3 regions of the Streptomyces sp. NPDC042002 genome follow, and region 1 is predicted to be linked to each of the others. Evidence: riboswitches for the same ligand, from Rfam matches in the RefSeq annotation. Region 1 holds a riboswitch; each other region holds the start of a gene.
What was found. Region 1 has a riboswitch for S-adenosylmethionine ahead of thrC (threonine synthase). Riboswitches for the same ligand answer to the same signal wherever they lie in the genome.
Positions count from the first base shown of each region.

Region 2: it holds a riboswitch for S-adenosylmethionine, as region 1 does, so the genes downstream of both, ACZ6KY_RS00645 (aminotransferase class V-fold PLP-dependent enzyme) here and thrC (threonine synthase) in region 1, are expected to answer to the same signal.
Region 3: it holds a riboswitch for S-adenosylmethionine, as region 1 does, so the genes downstream of both, ACZ6KY_RS12705 (hypothetical protein) here and thrC (threonine synthase) in region 1, are expected to answer to the same signal.

Region 1 covers NZ_JBVJCT010000016.1:181,128-184,394, reverse strand. Annotated here, with positions in the region: gene ACZ6KY_RS24115 (MoaD/ThiS family protein) at 1-112, opposite strand, end outside; gene thrC (threonine synthase) at 109-1,407, opposite strand; SAM riboswitch class I at 1,423-1,579, opposite strand; gene ACZ6KY_RS24105 (glucosyl-3-phosphoglycerate synthase) at 1,785-2,729, shown strand; gene ACZ6KY_RS24100 (alpha,alpha-trehalose-phosphate synthase (UDP-forming)) at 2,807-3,267, shown strand, end outside.
Region 2 covers NZ_JBVJCT010000001.1:153,889-157,155, reverse strand. Annotated here, with positions in the region: gene ACZ6KY_RS00645 (aminotransferase class V-fold PLP-dependent enzyme) at 1-1,377, opposite strand; SAM riboswitch class IV at 1,565-1,681, opposite strand; gene trpD (anthranilate phosphoribosyltransferase) at 1,776-2,840, opposite strand; gene qcrB (cytochrome bc1 complex cytochrome b subunit) at 3,018-3,267, opposite strand, start outside.
Region 3 covers NZ_JBVJCT010000006.1:255,664-258,930, reverse strand. Annotated here, with positions in the region: gene ACZ6KY_RS12710 (helix-turn-helix domain-containing protein) at 1-613, opposite strand, end outside; gene ACZ6KY_RS12705 (hypothetical protein) at 883-1,767, opposite strand; SAM riboswitch class IV at 1,825-1,935, opposite strand; gene ACZ6KY_RS12700 (DUF3293 domain-containing protein) at 2,186-2,743, shown strand; gene ACZ6KY_RS12695 (hypothetical protein) at 2,781-2,990, shown strand; gene ACZ6KY_RS12690 (DUF6299 family protein) at 3,129-3,267, opposite strand, start outside.

The sequences.
Region 1 (3,267 bases):
TCTTCTCCAGGTCGGTGATGACCTCGGCGAGGTTCGTGCCCTCGGCCGTCACCTCGGCGGCGCCACCGGTGTAGGTGCGCAGGATGGTGGGGATGCGGACGTTGACGCTCATGATGCGAGGCCAGCCTCTCGGAAGGAGTCGAGGTTCGGGCGGATGGTCGCGGTCAGCCCGGTGTCCGAGGCCACCGCGTCCAGGGTCTTGAGGCCGTCGCCGGTGTTCAGCACGACCGTGGTCAGGGTCGGGTCGAGGAGACCGCTCTCGATCAGCTTGCGCGTGACGCCGACGGTCACCCCGCCGGCCGTCTCCGCGAAGATGCCCTCGGTGCGCGCGAGCAGCTTGATCGCGTCGACGATCTGCTCGTCGTTCACGTCCTCCACCGCACCGCCGGTGCGCCGCGCGATGTCGAGCACGTACGGCCCGTCCGCGGGGTTGCCGATGGCGAGCGACTTGGCGATGGTGTCCGGCTTCTGCGGCCGGACGACGTCGTGTCCTGCCTTGTAGGCGACGGACACCGGGGAGCAGCCCTCGGCCTGGGCGCCGAAGATCTTGTACGGCCTGTCCTCGACGAGCCCGAGCTTGATCAGCTCCTGGAGACCCTTGTCGATCTTCGTGAGCTGGGAGCCGGAGGCGATCGGCACGACGAGCTGGTCCGGCAGCTTCCAGCCGAGCTGCTCGCAGATCTCGTACGCCAGCGTCTTGGAGCCCTCGGCGTAGTACGGCCGCAGGTTGACGTTGACGAAGCCCCAGCCCTCGCCGGCCGGGTCGCCGATCAGCTCGGAGCAGAAACGGTTCACGTCGTCGTAGTTGCCCTGGATGCCGACGAGTTCGCCGCCGTAGACCGCGGCCATGACGACCTTGCCCTGCTCCAGGTCGTGCGGGATGAACACGCAGGAGCGGAAGCCGGCGCGGGCCGCCGCGGCGCCCACGGCGCCGGCGAGGTTGCCGGTGGAGGAGCAGGAGAGGGTGGTGAAGCCGAAGGCGCGGGCCGCTTCGATGGCCTGGGCGACGACGCGGTCCTTGAAGGAGTGCGTCGGGTTGCCGGAGTCGTCCTTGACGAAGAGCTTCCCGGCGTCGACACCCAGCTCGCGGGCCAGGTTGTCGGCCTGCACGAGCTTGGTCCAGCCCGGGTTGATGTTCGGCTTGTCCGCCACGTCCGCGGGGACGGGCAGGAGGGGCGCGTAGCGCCAGATGTTCGCGGGTCCCGCTTCGATGCGCTTACGGAGCTCTTCGGTCTCGTAGGCCGAGAAGTCGTAGGCGATCTCCAGCGGGCCGAAACACTCCTCGCAGGCGAAGACCGGGCCGAGCGGGACGCGGTGTCCGCACTCGCGGCAGGAAAGCGCCGCGGCCGGGCCGAGGTCCACCGCTTCGGCGGAGTTCGTGGTACTTGCATCTGTCTGCGCAGCCATGGAGGCGAGGCCCTTTCCTCATCTTCCTCACGACGCACTTCGCCGTGAGACGGATTTGGCACCTTCCCGAGCCGGGAGCCTCGCGACGCGATCGACATCGATCGGTACGAGACCGGCTGGAGGGTTGCCGGGGCTTCATCGGGCCGTATCCCTCTGCCCCTCTGGATGAGCGGTATTTGATTGTTGAACTGTTGAACGCGATACATGCCGACGATCCAGGACATGCGATGGTCATCCGCGTTGTTCAAGACTGTAACCGAAGGCCAGGACAGTTGAGATAGTCGTCCGAACCGCGAGACGACGGCAATCGATCTGCCGCTGGCCGCAGCGGGCACGCCGATGAGAGCGTGTGATCAGACAGTGAGGAGCCGCAGACCGTGCTGAAAGAAGTCGAAAGCTGGCTGAGCACACGCTCCTGGTCCGTGACCGACCGCCCCCTCCACCGGCTCATGGCCGCCAAACGCGTCACCGGGTCGACGGTCAGTGTCGTACTGCCCGCGCTCAACGAGGAGGAGACGGTCGGCGAGATCGTCGCGATCATCCGCCACGACCTCATGCAGCAGGTGCCCCTCGTCGACGAGATCGTCGTCGTCGACTCGGGCTCCACGGACCGCACCTCCGCGGTCGCCGCCGCCGCGGGCGCGCGTGTCGTGCACCGCGACGACATCCTCCCCCGGATCCCCGCCGTGCCCGGCAAGGGCGAGGTGCTGTGGAGGTCGCTGCTCGTGACGAGCGGGGACATCGTCTGTTTCATCGACGCGGACCTCAAGGAGTTCTCGTCCGACTTCGTCTCCGGGATCGTGGGCCCGCTGCTCACCGATCCCGGCGTCGACCTGGTCAAGGCCATGTACGACCGTCCGCTGGGCGGCGCCACCGGCCAGGGCGGCCGGGTCACCGAGCTGATGGCCCGCCCCCTGCTGAACATGCACTGGCCGCAGCTCGCGGGCTTCGTCCAGCCGCTCGGCGGTGAGTACGCGGCCCGCCGCTCGCTGCTCGAACAGCTCCCGTTCCCCGTCGGCTACGGCGTCGAACTGGGCATGCTCGTCGACGCCCTGCACCTGGTGGGCCTGGACGCCCTCGCCCAGGTCGACGTCGGGGTGCGCAAACACCGCCACCAGGACGGCCAGGCGCTCGGCCGGATGGCCGCCGCGATCTACCGCACCGCCCAGCTCCGGCTGGCGCGCGGCCATCTGATCCGCCCCGCCCTCACCCAGTTCGTGCGCGGCCGGGACGGTTTCCAGCCGCGCACGTACTCGGTCGACACGGAGGAAAGGCCCCCGATGACCGAAATCTCCGAGTACCAGCGGCGCAAGGCCGCGTAGGCAGGACCGGCCGGCCGCGACCGCATACGGCCGAAGTGAACGTTTGAGCGTTTCGAGACGGGGCTAGGTTTCGAGGCATGGCTTCAACGCACGGTGCCCACCGGATTCTGGTCGCGTCCAACCGCGGCCCGATCACCTACGAGGTACGGGAGGACGGTTCGCTGCACGCCCGGCGCGGCGGTGGCGGCCTCGTCTCGGGACTCTCGGCGATCGGGCCGGACGCGGGCGCCCTGTGGGTGTGCTCCGCCCTCGGCGACGGCGACCGGGAGGCCGTCGCGCGCGGAGTCGGCGAGGACGGCGTACGGATGCTGGCGATCGACGCCGAGGTGCACGCCGACGCGTACAACGGCATCGCCAACTCCGTGCTGTGGTTCGTCCACCACATGCTGTACCAGACCCCGCTGGAGCCGGTCTTCGACGCGAAGTTCCGGCGCCAGTGGGCGTCGTACCGGACCTACAACCGCGCCTTCGCCGAGGCGCTGGCCGAGGAGGCCGCCGACGGCGCCTCCGTGCTGGTCCAGGACTACCACCTGTGCCT
Region 2 (3,267 bases), on a different contig from region 1:
TCAGACCGCCGGGACGCAGCGGCCGCCCTCGGTGCGGTACTGCCAGCGGGCGCCGTCCCTGACCAGCTCGCGCACCGCGCGGACGAACCGCTCCACGTGCTCGTCGGGGGTACCGGCCCCGAAGCTGACGCGGATGGCGTTGAGGGACTTCTCCCCGGGGGCCGCCTCGGGGGCGCCGCACTCCCCCTGGGTCCCGGGGTCGCTGCCGAGCAGCGTGCGGACCAGCGGGTGGGCGCAGAAGAGGCCGTCGCGGACGCCGATGCCGTACTCGGCGGAGAGCGCGGCCGCGAAGTGCGAGCTGTTCCAGCCCTCGACGACGAAGGAGATGACGCCGACCCGCGGGGCGTCGTCACCGAAGAGGGACAGGACCCGGACCTCGGGGACCTCGGCGAGGCCCGCGCGGACGGTACGGATCAGGTGCTGCTCACGGGCGACGAGCTTGTCGAAGCCCTCGTCGGTGAGCGCCTTGCAGGCCGACGCGATCGAGTAGGCGCCGATGACGTTCGGCGAGCCGGCCTCGTGCCGGGCGGCGCTGTCGTGCCACTCCACGTCCACGCCGCCGTCCGTACGCCGGGTGACCTTGCGGCTGGCGCCGCCGCCCGCGAGGTAGGGCTCGGCGGCGAGCAGCCAGTCGGAGCGGCCCGCGAGGACACCGGAGCCGAAGGGCGCGTACAGCTTGTGCCCGGAGAAGGCGACCCAGTCGACGTCGAGGTCCTGGACCGACACCGGGTGGTGCGGGGCGAGCTGCGCGGCGTCGAGGACGATGCGGGCGCCGTGGGCGTGCGCGGCTGCGGCCAGTTCACGCACCGGCCACAGCTCCCCGGTGACGTTCGAGGCGCCGGTGACGCAGACCAGGGCCGGCCCGTAGCCCCCTTCAATGGACACAGTGCGGGCGGCGAGGGCGCGCTCCAGGGTGTCGACGGCCTCGCCCGGGGTGCGCGGTGCGTTCAGGTAGGTCACCCGGGCGTCGCGCCAGGGCAGCAGCGAGGCGTGGTGCTCGGTCTCGAAGACGAAGACCTGGCAGTCGGCCGGGAGCGCGGCGGCGAGCAGGTTGAGCGAGTCGGTGGTGGAGCGGGTGAAGACCACCTGGTCGTCGGCGCGGCAGTCGAGGAACTCCTCGACGGTCCTGCGGGCGTTCTCGAAGAGGTCGGTGGACAGCTGCGAGAGGTAGCCGGCGCCCCGGTGGACGCTGCCGTAGTACGGGGCGTACGCGGCCACGTCGTCCCACACCCGCTGGAGGGCGGGCGCGCTGGCGGCGTAGTCGAGGGCCGCGTAGGTGACCTCGCCGCCGGTGACGAGCGGGACGGTGACATCCCGGCCCAGAACGGCCAGAGGGGCACAAACAGACTGGTCGGCGGCAACGGTGGAGACAGACATGGCGAGCTCCTGTGAGAGGCAGGCGGGATCACCGCGCGAGCCGGCCGCCGGGAGGCAGCGCTCAGCGCGGGAAAGGTGAAAAGGGTGTGCGGGGGCGGGGCTCTACGCCCTATCGCATTCGCTTGCTCACAGAAGGCTCCCTCGAACGACCAGGACCCCTGGTTGCGTCCGCCCGGAGGGCGGGAGGGGTCCGCGCTTGCCGTAGGCCTCGCTGCCTACGACCTGGTCTTCACCCGGGGCACCCCGCCACGGACGGAGGGTTGCCGGACAGCCGGCCGGGGCCTGATGGCTGTCACTCATGACCTGGTACAGCATCTTGCCAGAGGATCTTCCCAGCGCAAGACGCGGTCCGGATCGTGGACCGCGCCTTGCTCCGTTTCCTCCGTGTCACCGGTGGATCAGGCGTTGCTGGCGGCCACCCAGCGGTCCAGGGTGCGCCTGGCGGCGCCGGAGTCGATCGCCTCGGCCGCCTTCTCCATTCCGGCGCGGAGCTGGTCCGCGAGCGGCGCGCCGGTCGGCGACAGGGCCACCAGGGCCGCCGCCGAGTTCAGCAGGACCGCGTCCCGTACGGGCCCCCGCTCGCCGTCCAGCACACGCCGGGCGACCTCCGCGTTGTACGAGGCGTCGGCGCCGCGCAGGGCCTCCACCGGGACGATGTCGAGCCCGACGTCACGCGGGTCGAAGCACTCCTCGGTGACCACGCCGTCGCGGACCACCCAGACGTGGGAGCCCGCGGTGGTGGTCAGTTCGTCGAGTCCGTCGTCGCCGCGGAAGACCAGCGAGGAGTTGCCGCGCTCGGCGAACACGCCCGCCACGATCGGCGCCATACGGGGGTCGGCGACCCCGACCGCCTGGGCCTTCACCCGCGCCGGGTTCGTCAGCGGGCCGAGCACGTTGAAGGTCGTCCGGATGCCCAACTGGCCGCGCGCCGCCGCCACATGACGCAGCGCCGGGTGGAACTTCACCGCGAAGCAGAAGGTGATCCCGGCTTCCTCGGCGACCTCGGCGACCCGCTTCACCGTGAGCTGGAGATTGACGCCGAGCTTCTCCAGGACGTCCGACGAGCCGGACGCCGAGGACGCGGCCCGGTTGCCGTGCTTGACGACCTTGGCGCCGGTGCCGGCCACCACGATCGAGGACATCGTGGAGATGTTGACGGTCTTCGCGCCGTCGCCGCCCGTTCCGACGATGTCGACGGTGTGTCCGGGCACCTCGATCACATTGGCGTGCTCGTACATCGCCCGGACGAGTCCGGTGATCTCCTGGACGGTCTCGCCCTTGGCCCGCAGGGCCACCACGAACCCGGCGATCTGCGCGTCGGTCGCCTCGCCGCGCATGATGCGGTCCATCGCCCAGGCCGTGTCGTCCGCGCTCTGGTCGCGGCCCTCGAGCAGGCCGTTCAGTACCGCCGGCCAGGAACGGCCCGCCGCGGTGTCGCCTCCAGCGGGGTTCACAGCGCTCATGGTCGCTCCTGGGTTCGTAGGTCACGCGGTGGTCGGTGACGCGGTCGTAGGTGACGCGGGGTGGATCACCCCGCACCACGGGGTGAGTCCACCCTATCCAGCCCGGGAGACGGCAAAGAGCCCCGTCCGTTGCGTGGACGGGGCTCCTGCCATGGCGAACAGCCGGGGATCAGGGGATCAGTGGTGGCCGTGGCCGCTCGTGATCTCCTTGTACTCCTCGACGGTGGGCTTGGGGATCTGGTTGTCCTCCCCGTAGAAGCCCTGGCTCATCTTGGCGCGCAGCTTCTTCGCGCCCGAGACCTTGCGCTCGACACCGTTCTCGTCGACCGTCGGGCCGATCTCGGCCGGCTTGTACTGGTCGTGCGCGGTGAGCGTGTGCAGCGCGTCCTGGCTGAGCGGCTCGTGGACCTCGATGAACTCACCGTGC
Region 3 (3,267 bases), on a different contig from region 1:
GCTCCAACTGTCCGCGCAGCACTTGGCGCCCACCGATCGGTCTCTTGAGGACCGACTCGTCGATGACGAAGGTGGCGAGTGGCGTGGGACATCGCGCGAAGAACCCCTGACGAGCCAGCCGCCCCGACACTCGTTCGTCGACGGTCGCGTCATCCAGCGGGGGCCGCATCATGCGAAAGACCGCCCGCGCGTACTTCTCCGTCTGCAACAGACCTGGCACCGCCTGGTTCGCGTACACGTGGAGTTCAACCGCCTCCGCCTCCAAGCGGGCCGCGTCGCGGAAGAACGCCGGGAACTGCGCCCGCGCGACCTCCTCCTTCATCTCCCGCAAGACGCCGCCCGCGTCCAGCAGTTCGTCCGCCACGTCGATGAAGCGAGCAGGCGGCACCCGCCTCCCTTGCTCGAACGCCGCGATCGTGGACGCCGAGTACCCGGTCCCCGCCCCGACCTCAGCGCGCTCCAGAGCGGCCCGCAGCCGGAACCGCTTCAGCTGCCGCCCGAAGACCCGGATGATGCCCGACCCCGGTTCCGGCGGGCCCGGAGCCTCAGTGCCGTGGTCCGAGCCCCCGTCCGCAGCCGCGGTTCCGCCCGACTCCCGTACCGGTTCACTCACTCGCCCGCTCACCTCCGCCCGCCCCTGGTACCGACCAGCGCCAACGCCAGGAAGCGCACGCTCACCACGTCGGTGAACCCCGAAGGTTCACCCGGACAAGTGCGCACCGTCGGTGCGTGCGGATCATGCGTGCGGAAGGCCCGTCCCAGCCGTCGCAAGTGATCAGCAGCATCGGGGCGAGTGGGGAAGGCACCGTCGCCGCAGGGGGATGCGCTGTTGGCAGTGGAGGCGGAAACAAGGTCCCCCGCTGGGCCTCCGGGGCCGGGCCATCAGTAGTCCCAGTTGGCAAGAAGCACGTGGCAACGCGACCAGTCGACGGTCCAGTCGCCCTCAACCGTGAAGCCCGCCTCGCGCACCTGTTCCGTCACCCGATCCACGAGACTCCGCAGCGCTTCCGGAGTGTCACGGACCTGGGTCTCGCCGCCAGGCCCCCAGGCGGGCGCGGAGTACATCACGTGCTGTTCCGACCCGCGCGTCCTGATGACCTTGACGGTGTGGGCGTCCTCGTTCTGAAGGAACACGTAGTAGCTGCCGTCGTCCGGTTCCTCGTCCGAATCGGCACTGGAGGAATCGGAATCGGTTTCGTCTCTTGCGCTCAGGGGCCGTGCGACATCGCTGTGGCAGGACAACCACCAGAGCTGCCACGGCCCGTCCGTGGTCCATCTCTCCCTGTCCGGTCTCGCCTGGGCGACATCGATGAGGGTGATGAGCCCGTGGAGCGAGCGCCGGTCGAAGCCGCCGGGAAGCACGTCACTCAGGTCGTAGATCGAATCCTCCGCCATCCCTTCGGCGAAGTCGTCGACAACCTCCAGGACGCAGTCATCGTTCTCGTCGCCCTCGTCGTCCTGGTTCTCCACCTTCGCGTACTGCCTTTTGCCGGCCTCGTGGCCCCAGCAGAGGCCAGGCATACCGCCATGCGCGCAGGTGCACGTGTCCGTCCCCTCCGCGTCCTCGGTGGTCTCCTCGGGTTCCGCGCCTTCCTCGACTTCCGGAGACCCCGGGTCCGGCTCCTCGCGCCGTTCATCGAAGAGGTCACCGGTCCCCGGCGAACCGAGGCCGTTCGCCTCGGCCGTGTGGAACAGCGTGCAAGCGGCGGCGAGTTCGATGACCTGCACACCCGCGCGGCGAGGCTCGGGCTCGGGGGAAACGGACATGTTCGGGCAGCCTTCCGGAGTCGTAGGACCCCGGTAGCACACTGTCCGCACCCCGGTGATCTGCGGTTTCCCACGCACCGCGCATGGCGATCGGCCGTGTCCCCGGAGCATCCGCGACGGACGGAATGCCGTCCAGCGAGCCGGGACTTGACACTGGAACTCTTGACCGAGCGGGGAAACTGACACCCGTGACGGGCCTTGGCAAGATGATCCGAAACCCCTTGCTCCGGGACCGGAATCGTGACATCTTGCGGCTCGGTCGACCCGGCCGAGTGCGACCGGGGAAGCCACCGGTCGGCCGACTCGCACATCGCGTGAGTGCCCTTCCGGGCGACATCGTGCCCCCATGTCCATGGGGGCAGGCACCGATCTCCCTGCACGGCGTGTAAGGGGGTCCTTCGTTCCACAGGAGGCCCTTGTGCACGCGACCGACGTACCCGGTGCGCCCCAGAACTGGGAGCTCTACCGTCACGCTGTCGTGGACATCCGTTTCCACGACAGGACCGTCCGGGTCGAGCCGCGTTCGCCGGGCACGGCTGAGGGCCCCTTCCCGGAACCGGCCGGCGGCACCGCCCTTCATGTGATCACGGCCTGGAATCCCTTTGGCCGTACCGCCTCCGCCGAGTACAACGCCCGTGCTCACGGCCTGCTGCTCGGCGAGCTCGCCCGGCAGGGGCTCACCTGGTGGCCGGCGGCAGGAGGCGACGCGCGCGGCACGCACGTCGAGGAGAGTGTCGCCGTCGCGGGCATGAGTGACTGCGCGGCACGCGAACTGGGGCGGCGCTTCGGTCAGGACGCGATCTTCACCTGGACTCCCGACGCATGGCGTGTATCGGTGTGCGAGGGCGACACCGCCGCCGTGAGTGGGTGGGCGGCGTTCACCAGCACCGGCCGGACGCCATGGCTTCCCTCGACCGACGACACCGGCAAGGGTTGCCGGGACGCCTCGTTGGACCGTCGCCTCGAAGACCGCTGACGCGCACGAACACCGGCGTACGACAGGAGCGATGACGATGGGCATGTATCCCATGCGGACGCCGGACCGCTGTCCCCACTGCGGCAGGACTCTCGCCGGCCCACCCGCCGAACGGGTCACGGCCGACGGCTTCCCGGCGGAGGTGACCTACGAGACCGACCCCCTGTGCGGCGCGCGCTGGCACGTGTGGGACAAGACGTCTCCACTGCGCCGGCTGGCCCGCCCGTACGTGGACGCCACGGACTGACATCGCGACGCCCGTGGCATCCGAGGGACCGCGCCGGGCACCGGTCGGTGCCGGTCTCCGCCCGGCGCGGGAGGGGCCGCCGACCCGCCCCGTCGGCGGCCCCTCCCGTACCTGCTCAGCGCTGGGCCTCGTACGTGTTCAGCCCCGGACGACGGTGATGTCCTGTTCCCGGATCGCGTGGACCGAGGGCAGGGGGAGGCCGGTGGCGCTGATGTCGAACACCGTGGCCTCGACGTGCGCCGGTCCCGGGACGAGGGTTTTGGGCGCGCTCTCCTCC